2 regions of the Nanhaiella sioensis genome follow, and region 1 is predicted to be linked to the other one. Evidence: a T-box and tRNA genes for the amino acid it is inferred to sense, from the RefSeq annotation. Region 1 holds a T-box; the other holds one or more tRNA genes.

Region 1 (6,660 bases):
CTCATAGAAAAAGAGGACTTCATTTATTAAATCTGAGAAACCTAACCCGACAACAGGAGGCAATTGTAAGTGTCTCATCTCAAACAAAATTACAATTACAAACTCTATTAGATCAACTATTTCCTGAGTATCGAGGTGTTTTTGGAGATCTATATTCCAGAATCTCTTTAAATGTCCTTAATACATTCCCTACATCAGAGTCTGTATTAAAAGTATCTAATTCAGAGCTAGTCGGCATCATTTCGTCTCTGTGCAAGAGTAGATCAAGTAAGTGGGCTGAAGAGAAAGCAGTGAAACTTATTGAGGCAGCTGAAAGAAATCCATTTCAACATAATATGTATGACAGTCACATTTTTAATCTTAAGATATTAATCAATATCGTTCTTCAATACGAAGAGCACCTATCAAAGTTAGCAGCTGAAATAGATGCCCTCGCTGAAGAGATGGAAGAGTATGAGATAATCCAATCTATCCCTGGTATCGGAGAAAAAATTGCAGCAACAATCCTCTCAGAAATTGGAGAGATAGAAAGGTTTAATCACCCTAAAAAGTTAGTTGCATTTGCAGGAATAGACCCTAGTGTTTACTCTTCTGGTCGATTTACAGCTACTCAAAACAAAATTACTAAACGAGGATCTAGCCGATTAAGACGATCTCTATATATGGCTGTAAGGTGTGGAATTCGTGATTCCAGAAAGCAAAAGACAACTGATGAGATCATTGCACGAAACAAGAAACTACGAGAGTTCTATGATAAAAAACGCGATGAAGGTAAACCATTTAGGGTTGCGATTATCGCATGTGTGAATAAGCTGTTACATTGGATTTATGCCTTATTAAAAAGCAAAACAACCTTCCAAGATATAACCTAGTTACTATATCTAACTACCAAATGAAAAACCTTCCAAACTGCATATTCGGAAGGTTATTTGTCATGGACAATTTTAGTATAACATGGATAATTAAATTTTTTTATTGAAAAATGTTGACAAACTATTAGCTGGTTTTGTTGAAGATAGACTTTACATATTTATACTTTTATTTTAACAAATTTCCTTTTCCCCACCTGGAGTATCATACCATCTTCGATATCAACTACAAGGTTTGAGTCATTTATCTTAGTGGTGTTAATCCTAATACCACCATTGTTAATCATTCTTCTAGCCTCACTTTTGGAGCTTTGCATCCTCAATTTAACCAATAATTCAACTATTGGTACCTTAAGAGATTCATTCCACTTTACTTCTGGTATGTCTTTAGGAATTGAACCTTTTTGGAATACTGTTCTAAAGTGTTCTTCTGATTTTTCTGAAGCTTCTTTACCATGAAATATATCTACTATAGTTTTACTTAAGTAGATTTTCGCATCCCTTGGATGGAGAGAACCGTCTTTTAACCCCTGAGATATTTGTTGCTTTTCCTCTATTGATAAGTCCGTTACTAGGTTAAAATATTTGAGTATTAAACTATCAGGTATTGACATAGTTTTTCCGAACATTTGGCTAGGTTCTTCTTCAATACCTATATAGTTGTTCTTTGATTTTGACATCTTTTCTACACCGTCTAGACCCTCTATTAATGGTAGCATCATCACCACTTGCTTTTCTTTTCCATAATGCTCTTGTAGATGTCTTCCCATTAAAACGTTAAAATGTTGATCAGTTCCACCTAACTCAACATCACTTTCTAAAACAACTGAATCATATCCCTGCATTAGAGGATAGAAAAATTCGTGAAGAGAAATTGGTTTCCCTGTAGCTATACGATTAGAGAAATCATTTCTCTCAATTAAACGTGCAACGGTTATTTTTGATGAAAGTTGAATTATATCTTCGAAATTCAGTGATGACTGCCATCTTGAATTGTAATATAACTCTACTTTATCCATATCCAATACTTTACTAAATTGATCAAAATATGTTTTAGCATTTTTCTTTACTTCTTCATCAGTTAATTGCTTTCTCTCTGCAGATTTACCAGTAGGATCTCCTATTTTCCCAGTAAAATCACCTATAATTAATTGAACAATGTGCCCATTATTTTGAAATTGTTTCAGTTTATTCAATACAACAGTATGACCTAAATGAACATCAGGAGCTGAAGGATCTAAACCTAATTTAATTTTTAATGGCTCATTCTCTAATAAAGATCTTGAAATCTTATCTTTCAGTTCTGCTTCTGGAATAATTTCTTGAACCCCATTTTTGTATATTCTCAGTTGCCTCTCAACCTCCATTGCTTGTTCATAAGTAAGTTTCTCGACATTTCCCATTTATTCTTCCTCCTCTATATATAAAAAACCACGTCCCTAAAAAGGGACGTGGTTAACGCGGTACCACCCTTAATTGAAGATTCCTCTTCCACTTATATCGAATAACGGTTCATCCGTTCTTTGCTAATTTGTGTTCACAAAGAAAGTTCAAGGAGGTAATTCGTTCTTATCTTTGTTCTGATTTCCACCAACCATCAGATCTCTAAATACAGGGAGATAATAAACTACTAAATCCTATCATCACTTATGTTATTATTTTAATTTTTAATCATTTTACAGAACATATAATAATAAATCAACTTTATAAAAAAAAATAATAACAAATCATTATTGATAAACACAATTCTATTACTGAAAAGCGCCATTTTGCTGAATAACAGATTCATATTAATTATTCTTAAAATCATACTCCAGTTGAGATATATCTACTTTATTTGGTCTTAATTCTAATACCTTGAAATTTCCGAAAAACCCCTTTACTTCGATAATAAAAAATTGATTAGATTCACCAACTTTTCTATAAACTCGTTTTGTTTGCATTGCCATTGCGAATAAACCTATTGAGTTATCATAGTACCCTTCTGCAAAATAAAATCTATTATCTTTTGTTTTTTCATATTGGTTACCTATGTTTATAACATAACAATCAGCATCTTCACACCGAACGTTATAACTTTCTTTAAACCACTTAACAAATTCACTATTGTTTGGCTTTTTCATGTAAATTGTGATTACAACTATACATATTACAAATAGACCTAATATTATATACCTTTTCTTCCTCAAAAAATCTCTCCTCAATTTTTATAGAATTCATTAAGACTAGTCACATACCTCAGTCCTCATCATATTATTAGAAGAATACACCTAATAAGGTATATGAGGTATGAAATTGCTTATTATATCTATAAGACTTTCAGATTCTTCAGTCGATATATTCTCAGATAATTTTGCCGCCGCAATAATTGGAACCCACTTAAGAATATCGTCATTAGATAATTTGTTTTTCTCACAATAAAGCCTTAAGTACATATCAGCTATTTCTTTTGAAAAATTAAAATATAAAATGTAAGTACGACATATGTCTGCATAAAAATCTCCTGCACTCGAATCAACCCAATCTAAAATTATCACTTTATTCTCTGACATAATCAAATTAAACAAATGAAAATCTCCATGGCAAAGCCTTTTTTCAAAAGTCATCGAATTTAAATGATGAATTAAAGTTGACTTATAGGTATTACTTAAATTAGGAGCTTCATCAATTTGACGTGTTAATTTTTCAGACATTGTCTCAATTGGATCAGCCTTAACCATATGGATTTGTTGTTGTATATCAATGGAAATATTCATATAGTATTCTACTTGATCACTGTTTTGTAATAGAAGGTCACCCATCGTTCGCCCATAAATATATTCCATTATTATTGCTTGTTTTCCATTTATTTTTGTTACATCATAAACTTTAGGAACAGGTAATCCACATGAATAGGCATATTTTTGTTTATTTGCCTCATATAAAGCTTCTGTAGGAGGCAAATAGTCATTAAATATTTTGACAATCCTGTCATGATATAGATAAATTTTCGCAGTATTTCCTAATGCTAGTGGGGCTCCTAAATCCATTCATATCGCTCCTTTCAACTACTTCACATAACTACCAATATTTTAACATGAATTTCCATTTAATTAGAGAATACTCTTTCATTTCATGAATAGACATACGAAATGGCGCGTTAATCGATATACGCGCCATTTCGTATTATGAGTTCTGCCAGTAACATTTGTGGTTGTCCTATTTTTAATAGGTATAGTCGGGAACTCGCTATACCATATTCTTGCGCCATATTGTTGAATATCATTAGGTGAATTTAACATATTATACATTTAATCTCTCATTCTTTTATCTTCTGAACATCCCCCTATCAAACACAATCTATCTTGTGTTTACTAAAACTTTCTTCTGTATCTACAAAATAAGAATTCCCCACATACCTTTGTTATAACAAATAATTTAATGAGGTGATTTTTTGCCTACCGCTGTTATTGACGTTAAGACCCATTCAGTTATTACTACTCTTCCTGTTGGATCTCGTTCAACCCCTGCTTTTACACCAGACGGGAAACTAGCTTATATTGGGGACACTTCAGATGTTTCTGTTTTTGATGTTAAAACTCATTCGTTGATTTCTACAGCCCAAGTAAATAGACCTTTTTCTTTGGCAATTACACCAGATGGAAAACTTGCTTATGTTGTTGATGAAGGTAATGATAACGTTACAGTTATTGACACGAAAACTCATTCTATTGTTGCTATTGTCCCAGTTGAACAAACTCCTGTTAATCTAAAAATCTCTCCTAGTGGAAAACTTGCTTATGTAGTTAACAATAATTTGGTGGGGACTGTTTCTGCCATTGACATAAAAACACATTCTATCATTGCTTCTATTTTAGTTGGCCAAAGCCCATCATCAGTTTTATTTACCCCAAATGGAAAAATTGCATATGTTACTAATCTCAATAATTCAGTTACTATTATTGATGTTACAACTCATACTGTTATTGCTACTCTGGATCTTCAGGATTCCCCAAATAGGATTTCTTTAACCTCAGACGGGAAACTAGCTTATGTTGTTATTGCAGACGGTTCTACATCAGTAATTGATACAAAAACTCATTCTGTTATTGCAAATGTTCCGGTTGGCACTGGTCCATTAAACAACGCTATTACACCAGATGGAAAGCTTGTTTTTGTTACAAATAGTGGTAATAATTCTGTATCTGTTATTGACACAAAAACCCATTCTGTTATCGCTACTATAATAGTTGGGCAAACGCCTGTAAACCTAGATATTTCACCAGATGGAAAACTCATTTATGTTGTTAATAGTCCAGACCGATCCGTATCTGTTATTGATGTAAAGACTCATTCTGTTATCGCTACTATTCAAGTTGATTTTCCTCCAGGTTTTGTAGTTTTCACACCGGATGGAAAGTTAGCTTATGTAACAGCATCTCCACCTTTTTAGTTAGCTTTTCAAGGACTCTAGTAACCACAACTATCATTGAAGTTACTACATTTTCTTTTTAAATTTATTCCCATCTCTTCACATATAATGAATTAACATTTTTCACTAAAGGTGGTTAATGAGCTGTGCATATGTTACAAATGTTATTTCAACTAATGTTTCAGTCATTGATACTAAAACTCACTCCGTCATTACCATTGTTAGTTTAAATGGATCCCCCGAATATTAGATGAAATAAGTGAAAAATAGACAACTACCCATAAGGTAGTCCAGATAGCCTTTACTACCTTCTTGCGCCATATTGTTGAAGTTATACCCCTTTGGTGGTTTTTGTTTACTTCTTCAATTTGTATCTTACTAAATATGGTGTAAATAAAGATCCAATTAACAATATAGTGAGTCCCATACCAATTGTTAAAAAAGGATTACTAAAGGGTGAAAGGAAGAAGCTAAAAATCAACATAGGTAAAAGCGTTAAAGATACAAATACGAACCTACCAGAAAGTCTTATCCTATACTCTGTATTACAGTTATCACATTCAATGGGCTTATATGCCCACCAAAACGATTTATAGATTTTACTCCAACTAAATTGTCTGTTACAGTTCACACATTTTTGCAATGCAAACACCACCTTGTCGGACCATATCAAAATATCCATATTTATTTGGATGTCTTGTTACATCAATTTGTTCTTATGTTAATATTTCTGAATCTATTTATTTCATTTCAGCACCCCTTTAACTTAAGAACAATTATTTCAAATGTTCAGTACTTAGGCAATTCTTGTTACAGAATATGACCATAAAATGAAAAGGACGCTAATCTTTATTTCAGATTAGCGACAGATCGTATTAGGGGTCAGCCAGTAACAATTCTGATTGATAGATATTACTCTTAAGGTAGTTGCAATAGCACTAACTGCATTTTTGCGCCATATTGTTGAATATGTTGATTTAAAATAAAGTTTGATCAAATTTCATGAAAACCCGTATCGTATGGCAAACAAAAGAATCCATTTTGAAAAAAATATACATCAAAATGGATTCTACATTTGAGGTAAACTACTTTACTTTTTTAAAAAAGTTATACGAAATTGTAGAAAAAATTATTTTTAAAGGTAGTTGAATGAATTAAAATATTTATTTTTTGAAATACTTTTTTATACTTCTAAGTTTTGTGCTACTTCATGTGCTTTATTAATTGCAGCTTGTTTATTTTTTTCTGCTAAATCAGGAATAGCCGTACCTTCTGCAAAGATACTCTCTATTTCTTCTACCCCCATATATTCTAAATTTGTTTTTAAGAGGCTGTTAGCATGTTCCGATTCTGTCTTTGATCCATGAGAATAGATGCTAC
Region 2 (6,660 bases), 1.4 Mb from region 1:
AGCTGTGATGGCGAGGGAAATATAGTACCGAAGTTCCTGATTCCACACTGCCAAGAAAAGCCTCTAGCGAGGTGAGAGGTGCCCGTACCGCAAACCGACACAGGTAGGCGAGGAGAGAATCCTAAGGTGAGCGAGAGAACTCTCGTTAAGGAACTCGGCAAAATGACCCCGTAACTTCGGGAGAAGGGGTGCTTTTTAGGGTGAATAGCCCTGAGAAGCCGCAGTGAAAAGGCCCAGGCGACTGTTTAGCAAAAACACAGGTCTCTGCGAAGCCGCAAGGCGAAGTATAGGGGCTGACACCTGCCCGGTGCTGGAAGGTTAAGAGGAGGGGTTATCCGTAAGGAGAAGCTCTGAATCGAAGCCCCAGTAAACGGCGGCCGTAACTATAACGGTCCTAAGGTAGCGAAATTCCTTGTCGGGTAAGTTCCGACCCGCACGAAAGGTGTAACGATCTGGGCACTGTCTCAACGAGAGACTCGGTGAAATTATAGTACCTGTGAAGATGCAGGTTACCCGCGACAGGACGGAAAGACCCCGTGGAGCTTTACTGTAGCCTGATATTGAATTTTGGTACAGCTTGTACAGGATAGGTAGGAGCCGTAGAAACCGGAGCGCTAGCTTCGGTGGAGGCGTCGGTGGGATACTACCCTGGCTGTATTGAAATTCTAACCTACGGAGCTAATCGCTTCGGGAGACAGTGTCAGGTGGGCAGTTTGACTGGGGCGGTCGCCTCCTAAAAAGTAACGGAGGCGCCCAAAGGTTCCCTCAGAATGGTTGGAAATCATTCGAAGAGTGCAAAGGCATAAGGGAGCTTGACTGCGAGACCTACAAGTCGAGCAGGGACGAAAGTCGGGCTTAGTGATCCGGTGGTTCCGCATGGAAGGGCCATCGCTCAACGGATAAAAGCTACCCCGGGGATAACAGGCTTATCTCCCCCAAGAGTCCACATCGACGGGGAGGTTTGGCACCTCGATGTCGGCTCATCGCATCCTGGGGCTGTAGTCGGTCCCAAGGGTTGGGCTGTTCGCCCATTAAAGCGGTACGCGAGCTGGGTTCAGAACGTCGTGAGACAGTTCGGTCCCTATCCGTCGTGGGCGTAGGAAATTTGAGAGGAGCTGTCCTTAGTACGAGAGGACCGGGATGGACACACCGCTGGTGTACCAGTTGTCCTGCCAAGGGCATAGCTGGGTAGCTATGTGTGGAAGGGATAAGTGCTGAAAGCATCTAAGCATGAAGCCCCCCTCAAGATGAGATTTCCCATAGCGTAAGCTAGTAAGATCCCTCGAAGATGACGAGGTTGATAGGTCTGAGGTGGAAGCGTGGTGACACGTGGAGCTGACAGATACTAATAGATCGAGGACTTAACCAAGTTAGAAATGCAGAGCAAGCTTTGTTCAATGAATGTCTATTATCTAGTTTTGAAGGAATATCAACTTATTCCTACATATAATGTCTGGTGGCGATAGCGAAGAGGTCACACCCGTTCCCATACCGAACACGGAAGTTAAGCTCTTCAGCGCCGATGGTAGTTGGGGGTTTCCCCCTGTGAGAGTAGGACGTTGCCAGGCTCATTGTTCCACAGTAGCTCAGTGGTAGAGCTATCGGCTGTTAACCGATCGGTCGCAGGTTCGAATCCTGCCTGTGGAGCCATGCTTCCATAGCTCAGCAGGTAGAGCACTTCCATGGTAAGGAAGAGGTCACCGGTTCAAGCCCGGTTGGGAGCTTACAATGAAAAGTATTGGCCCGTTGGTCAAGTGGTTAAGACACCGCCCTTTCACGGCGGTAACACGGGTTCGAATCCCGTACGGGTCACCACGGAGGATTAGCTCAGCTGGGAGAGCACTTGCCTTACAAGCAAGGGGTCGGCGGTTCGATCCCGTCATCCTCCACCATTAAATATTAAGCCGGTGTAGCTCAACTGGTAGAGCAACTGACTTGTAATCAGTAGGTTGGGGGTTCAAGTCCTCTCGCCGGCACCATCTATAAACATATGGAGGGGTAGCGAAGTGGCTAAACGCGGCGGACTGTAAATCCGCTCCCTGAGGGTTCGGCGGTTCGAATCCGTCCCCCTCCACCATGTTTTTTGAATAATAATGGGCTATAGCCAAGCGGTAAGGCAACGGACTTTGACTCCGTCATGCGCTGGTTCGAATCCAGCTAGCCCAGCCACTTTAGTTTTTTGTTTTGAGCCATTAGCTCAGTTGGTAGAGCATCTGACTTTTAATCAGAGGGTCGGAGGTTCGAGTCCTCCATGGCTCACTCTTAAGACGATATCTTTTTGATAGGTAAAAATACATACTACCAGAAACATCTAAATCATGTGATTTAGATGTTTTTTTGTATATATATACAAAATGTTGTTAAGTTGAATCATTGATGCTATTACAGATAAAATATAAGTATAGTCTAGAAGGGGGAAAATGTTGTGATGAAACAAGTATCAATAATTGGGGTACCTATGGATTTAGGACAAATGCGTAGAGGGGTAGATATGGGACCTAGCGCAATTCGTTACGCAGGTGTTACAGAAAGACTTGAGAATTTATCTTATGAAATAGAAGATTTAGGGGATATTGAAATTGGTAAACCTGAGAGAGCAAATGCTATCGTTGAAAATCATAAACTCCGAAACTTGAAAGCGGTTGCTGAAGCGAGTGAACGTTTAGCAGATAAAGTCCAGGGGGTAATTAAAGAAAAACGTTTTCCATTAGTTCTTGGTGGAGATCACAGTATTGCCATTGGAACATTAGCTGGAGTTGCGAAGAGTTATAATAATTTAGGTGTGATATGGTACGATGCTCATGGAGATCTAAACACAGAGGAAACCTCTCCGACAGGAAATATCCATGGAATGCCGTTAGCAACAAGTATGGGTATTGGTCATAAGACCTTAACAGAGATAGCAGGATATACTCCAAAGGTTAAACCTGAAAATATCGTTATTATTGGTGCAAGATCACTTGATGACGGAGAAAAAGAACTTATTAAAGAAAAAGGTATAACTGTTTATACAATGCATGAGATTGATCGTTTAGGTATGGCTAATGTTATGGAGCAGGCTATTAATTACCTTAAAGATCGTACTGATGGTGTACACTTGTCATTAGATTTAGATGGCTTGGATCCACATGATGCTCCAGGTGTAGGCACACCAGTAATTGGTGGGATAAGCTATCGTGAGAGCCATTTAGCAATGGAAATGTTAGCAGAAGCAAATATTATTACATCTGCTGAATTTGTTGAAGTAAACCCTATACTTGATGAAAGAAATACTACAGCTACTGTTGCAGTAGCATTAATTGGCTCGCTATTTGGAGAAAAACTACTTTAATGAATAGATGTATGGACTGTGTTTTTAGGTGGAGTGAAATCTCCACCTAATTTTATTAAGAAACACGTTGACTATAGATAATATAATATATTAGAAATGATTGCTTACTATAAACTCTCTCTTTATTACGAACTTTCCCTTCCTATATCATCGAATTTTGTAATCCTCATGGAAATTATACTATTTTAAACACACCCCTCCTTAATTTTGTTAAAATATTTATATGCATATTTTGAAACCTTTTATAAGTTAGAGACGTAAATAAGCTAGCCGCATGGAGCGGGGGTATGAATAATATGGAAACAATTGTAAAAAAAAGAATAAAACAAGTTATTAAAGGAGATCAAAACGCATTTGCAGAAATTGTAGAGATTTATAAAGATAAAGTATTTCAATTATGCTATAGAATGCTCGGAAATCGTCATGAGGCTGAGGATATTGCCCAAGAAGCTTTTATTCGTGCATATACAAATATTCAAAGCTTTAATCAAGATCTCAAATTCTCGACTTGGTTATACCGAATTGCTACAAATCTTTCAATTGATAGAATTAGGAAAAAGAAACCAGACTATTATTTAGATGCAGAAGTTTCTGGAACAGACGGGCTGACTATGTATTCTAATGTAGCTGCCGATGAAGCTTTGCCTGAAGAAGAGCTTGAGAGACTAGAATTACATGAAACGATCCAAGGCGAAATATTGAAGCTTCCAGAAAAATATCGTACAGTCATCGTATTGAAATATATTGATGAATTACCTTTGAAAGAAATTAGTAAAATATTGGATTTACCTATAGGTACGGTAAAGACACGGATTCATCGTGGTAGAGAAGCATTAAGAAACCAACTTCGAAATGTATAATGAAGGGGTGATTAAAAATGAAATGTCCTGAGAACATTGTTTATTTAATGCATGAATATTTAGATGAAGATATTTCACTAGAAGATAAAAACTTGTTAATTGATCATGTGAAAAGTTGTGAAGACTGTGAGGCGCACTTCCATGAACTTAAAAAATCAATTGCGCTCGTCCAAAGTATTTCACATGTAGAGGCACCTAGCAATTTCACAAATAACGTCATGCAAAGTTTGCCTAAAGAAAAACGATCAGCTGGCGCAAGGCGTTGGTTGAGAAATCATCCTTTTCTAACAGCGGCATCGCTTTTTATCGTCTTAATGGCAGGTAGTATTTTTTCAAACTGGACAGAGGATGACCAGTTTTCTGTATCTAAGCAACCGAATCTAATTATCCAAAACACTACTGTGACCGTTCCAGAAGGTGAAATAGTTGAAGGGCCAGTCATTGTAAAAAATGGTACGCTCAAAATAGAAGGGGAAATTAACGGTGATGCAACAGTGATTAATGGAGATCAGTATCTTGCTTCTGCTGGTAATGTTACGGGCGAAATTAAGGAAATTAATGAATTATTTGAATGGTTATGGTATCATCTAAAGGATATTGCAAAGGATACAGTAAATCTATTTGACCAAGATCAGTCAAAGTAGATACAGAATAATGAGGGTCATCTTAATAAAGATGCCCTTTTTTTCTAAGGTTGTTTTCGCAGTAATTGTTGGTTTGTGCAATAAGAGTTAAACGCGAATACCTCTAAGCGAGGAGCATCTTTTCTCCTCTAAAACCATGTAAACCATATAATATTCACCAGTTACTCAAATTAAAGTAGAAAAAGGAACAAGGTTTACGAAAAGAGCGTCTATTTTTTTATGAAATGAAGGCCCCATATAGCTTTTTTGTAAATTTCACGTTGGCTACAACGTTTGCGAAAAAACTTAATACTAATAATAATATATAATACATTATTTTAGGTTTAATTAGGTTTAGTATGATATATGCTATAATAGTCATATTTATATAGAAGAGTAAGTCAAGTACTTGAATAATGGAGGAAGTGTGAGAATGTCTTCAGAGGGTCTCTCAATCTTTAATTATCTAGGTATTATCGTCGATATTCTCGTTGTTTGGTATGTTATCTATAAGCTAATAATGGTCGTACGAGGAACGAGAGCTGTACAGCTTCTCAAAGGAATCACTGTTATTATAACCATTCACATATTAAGTCAGTATTTAGGCTTAAAAACGTTAGGATGGTTAATGAATCAAGTGATAACATGGGGATTTTTAGCTATCATTATTATTTTTCAGCCTGAGCTACGTCGTGCACTAGAACAATTAGGACGAGGTAGATTCTTTTCAAGAATTACGATTAATGAGGAAGAAGAACAAGCAAACTCGATTGAAGCCATTGTAAAAGCTACAGATTATATGGCAAAACGTCGTATTGGCGCTTTGATTACGATTGAGCGTGAAACAGGGATGAGCGATTATATTGAAACAGGAATACCACTTCATGCTAAGGTTTCTTCCGAATTGCTTATCAATATTTTTATCCCAAATACACCACTTCATGATGGCGCGGTCGTGTTACAAAATAATCAAGTGTCTGCAGCTGCGTGTTATTTACCATTGTCAGAAAGTCCATTTATATCTAAAGAGCTTGGAACGAGGCATCGAGCAGCGCTAGGTGTGAGTGAAGTAACGGATAGCCTTACGATCGTTGTTTCAGAAGAAACTGGTAGTGTTTCTCTAACTAAGAATGGTGAATTACATAGAGATTTAACACAAGATTCTTTTCGAGAACTTCTTACAAATGAACTAAAACCAACTCAAAACCAAGCTACTTCTACTCGTTGGCAATGGAGGTGGCAAAAAAATGGATAAGTTCATGAACAATCGGTGGTTTATGAGGATTATCGCCTTGTTATTGGCGTTGATGTTATATATGTCTGTCTATATTCAGGAACAGAAAGAGCAGAGTGATGGAAGCCTCACACTCCCTCTTTTTGATGATTCAACTGAAATATTAGAAGATATACCTGTTGAGGTTTTATATGATCAAGAGCGATTTGTTGTAACAGGTGCTCCTCAATCAGCTGATGTGAGATTAGAAGGGCCAACAAGCAAAGTTAAAACGATAATAGCACTAAGAAATATAAAAGTTTACGCTAACCTAGAAAACAAATCAGAGGGTAATTACTTAGTAACGCTTGAATATGAGAATGTGGATGATAAGGTAAACGTTACATTTGAACCCACATCCCGATATGAGGTAGCATTGCATGAAAAAGTAACGCAAGAATTCGCTATCAAGGTGGATTATAACGAATCTTTAGTAACAGAAGGGTATACTGTAGAGAACTTGGTACCTGAACCTACTATAGTCTCCATAACAGGAGCAAAAGAAGAGGTTGAAAGAACTGCAATCGTAAGAGCTTATATTGATTTACAGGATGTTATTGATGATGTAACGCT

Evidence for each region. The T-box of region 1 lies ahead of tyrS (tyrosine--tRNA ligase). A T-box ahead of a tRNA ligase gene usually reads a tRNA of that ligase, here a tRNA-Tyr.
Region 2: it has a tRNA-Tyr gene. The T-box ahead of tyrS (tyrosine--tRNA ligase) is inferred to sense a tRNA for this amino acid. The anticodon was not compared.

Annotation. Positions count from the first base shown of each region.
Region 1 covers NZ_JBKAEG010000001.1:608,478-615,137, forward strand. The annotation lists gene V1503_RS02815 (IS110 family RNA-guided transposase) at 1-872, shown strand, start outside; gene tyrS (tyrosine--tRNA ligase) at 1,031-2,272, opposite strand; T-box leader at 2,312-2,522, opposite strand; gene V1503_RS02825 (hypothetical protein) at 2,660-3,058, opposite strand; gene V1503_RS02830 (phosphotransferase) at 3,140-3,898, opposite strand; gene V1503_RS02835 (cytochrome D1 domain-containing protein) at 4,303-5,301, shown strand; gene V1503_RS02840 (hypothetical protein) at 5,420-5,530, shown strand; gene V1503_RS02845 (TIGR04104 family putative zinc finger protein) at 5,636-5,962, opposite strand; gene V1503_RS02850 (FMN-dependent NADH-azoreductase) at 6,464-6,660, opposite strand, start outside.
Region 2 covers NZ_JBKAEG010000001.1:2,015,766-2,022,425, reverse strand. The annotation lists rRNA gene V1503_RS09505 (23S ribosomal RNA) at 1-1,369, shown strand, start outside; rRNA gene rrf (5S ribosomal RNA) at 1,453-1,568, shown strand; tRNA gene V1503_RS09495 (tRNA-Asn) at 1,576-1,650, shown strand; tRNA gene V1503_RS09490 (tRNA-Thr) at 1,652-1,724, shown strand; tRNA gene V1503_RS09485 (tRNA-Glu) at 1,741-1,815, shown strand; tRNA gene V1503_RS09480 (tRNA-Val) at 1,817-1,892, shown strand; tRNA gene V1503_RS09475 (tRNA-Thr) at 1,904-1,979, shown strand; tRNA gene V1503_RS09470 (tRNA-Tyr) at 1,993-2,077, shown strand; tRNA gene V1503_RS09465 (tRNA-Gln) at 2,095-2,169, shown strand; tRNA gene V1503_RS09460 (tRNA-Lys) at 2,187-2,259, shown strand; gene rocF (arginase) at 2,429-3,331, shown strand; gene sigW (RNA polymerase sigma factor SigW) at 3,628-4,191, shown strand; gene V1503_RS09445 (anti-sigma factor family protein) at 4,209-4,835, shown strand; gene cdaA (diadenylate cyclase CdaA) at 5,248-6,069, shown strand; gene V1503_RS09435 (CdaR family protein) at 6,062-6,660, shown strand, end outside.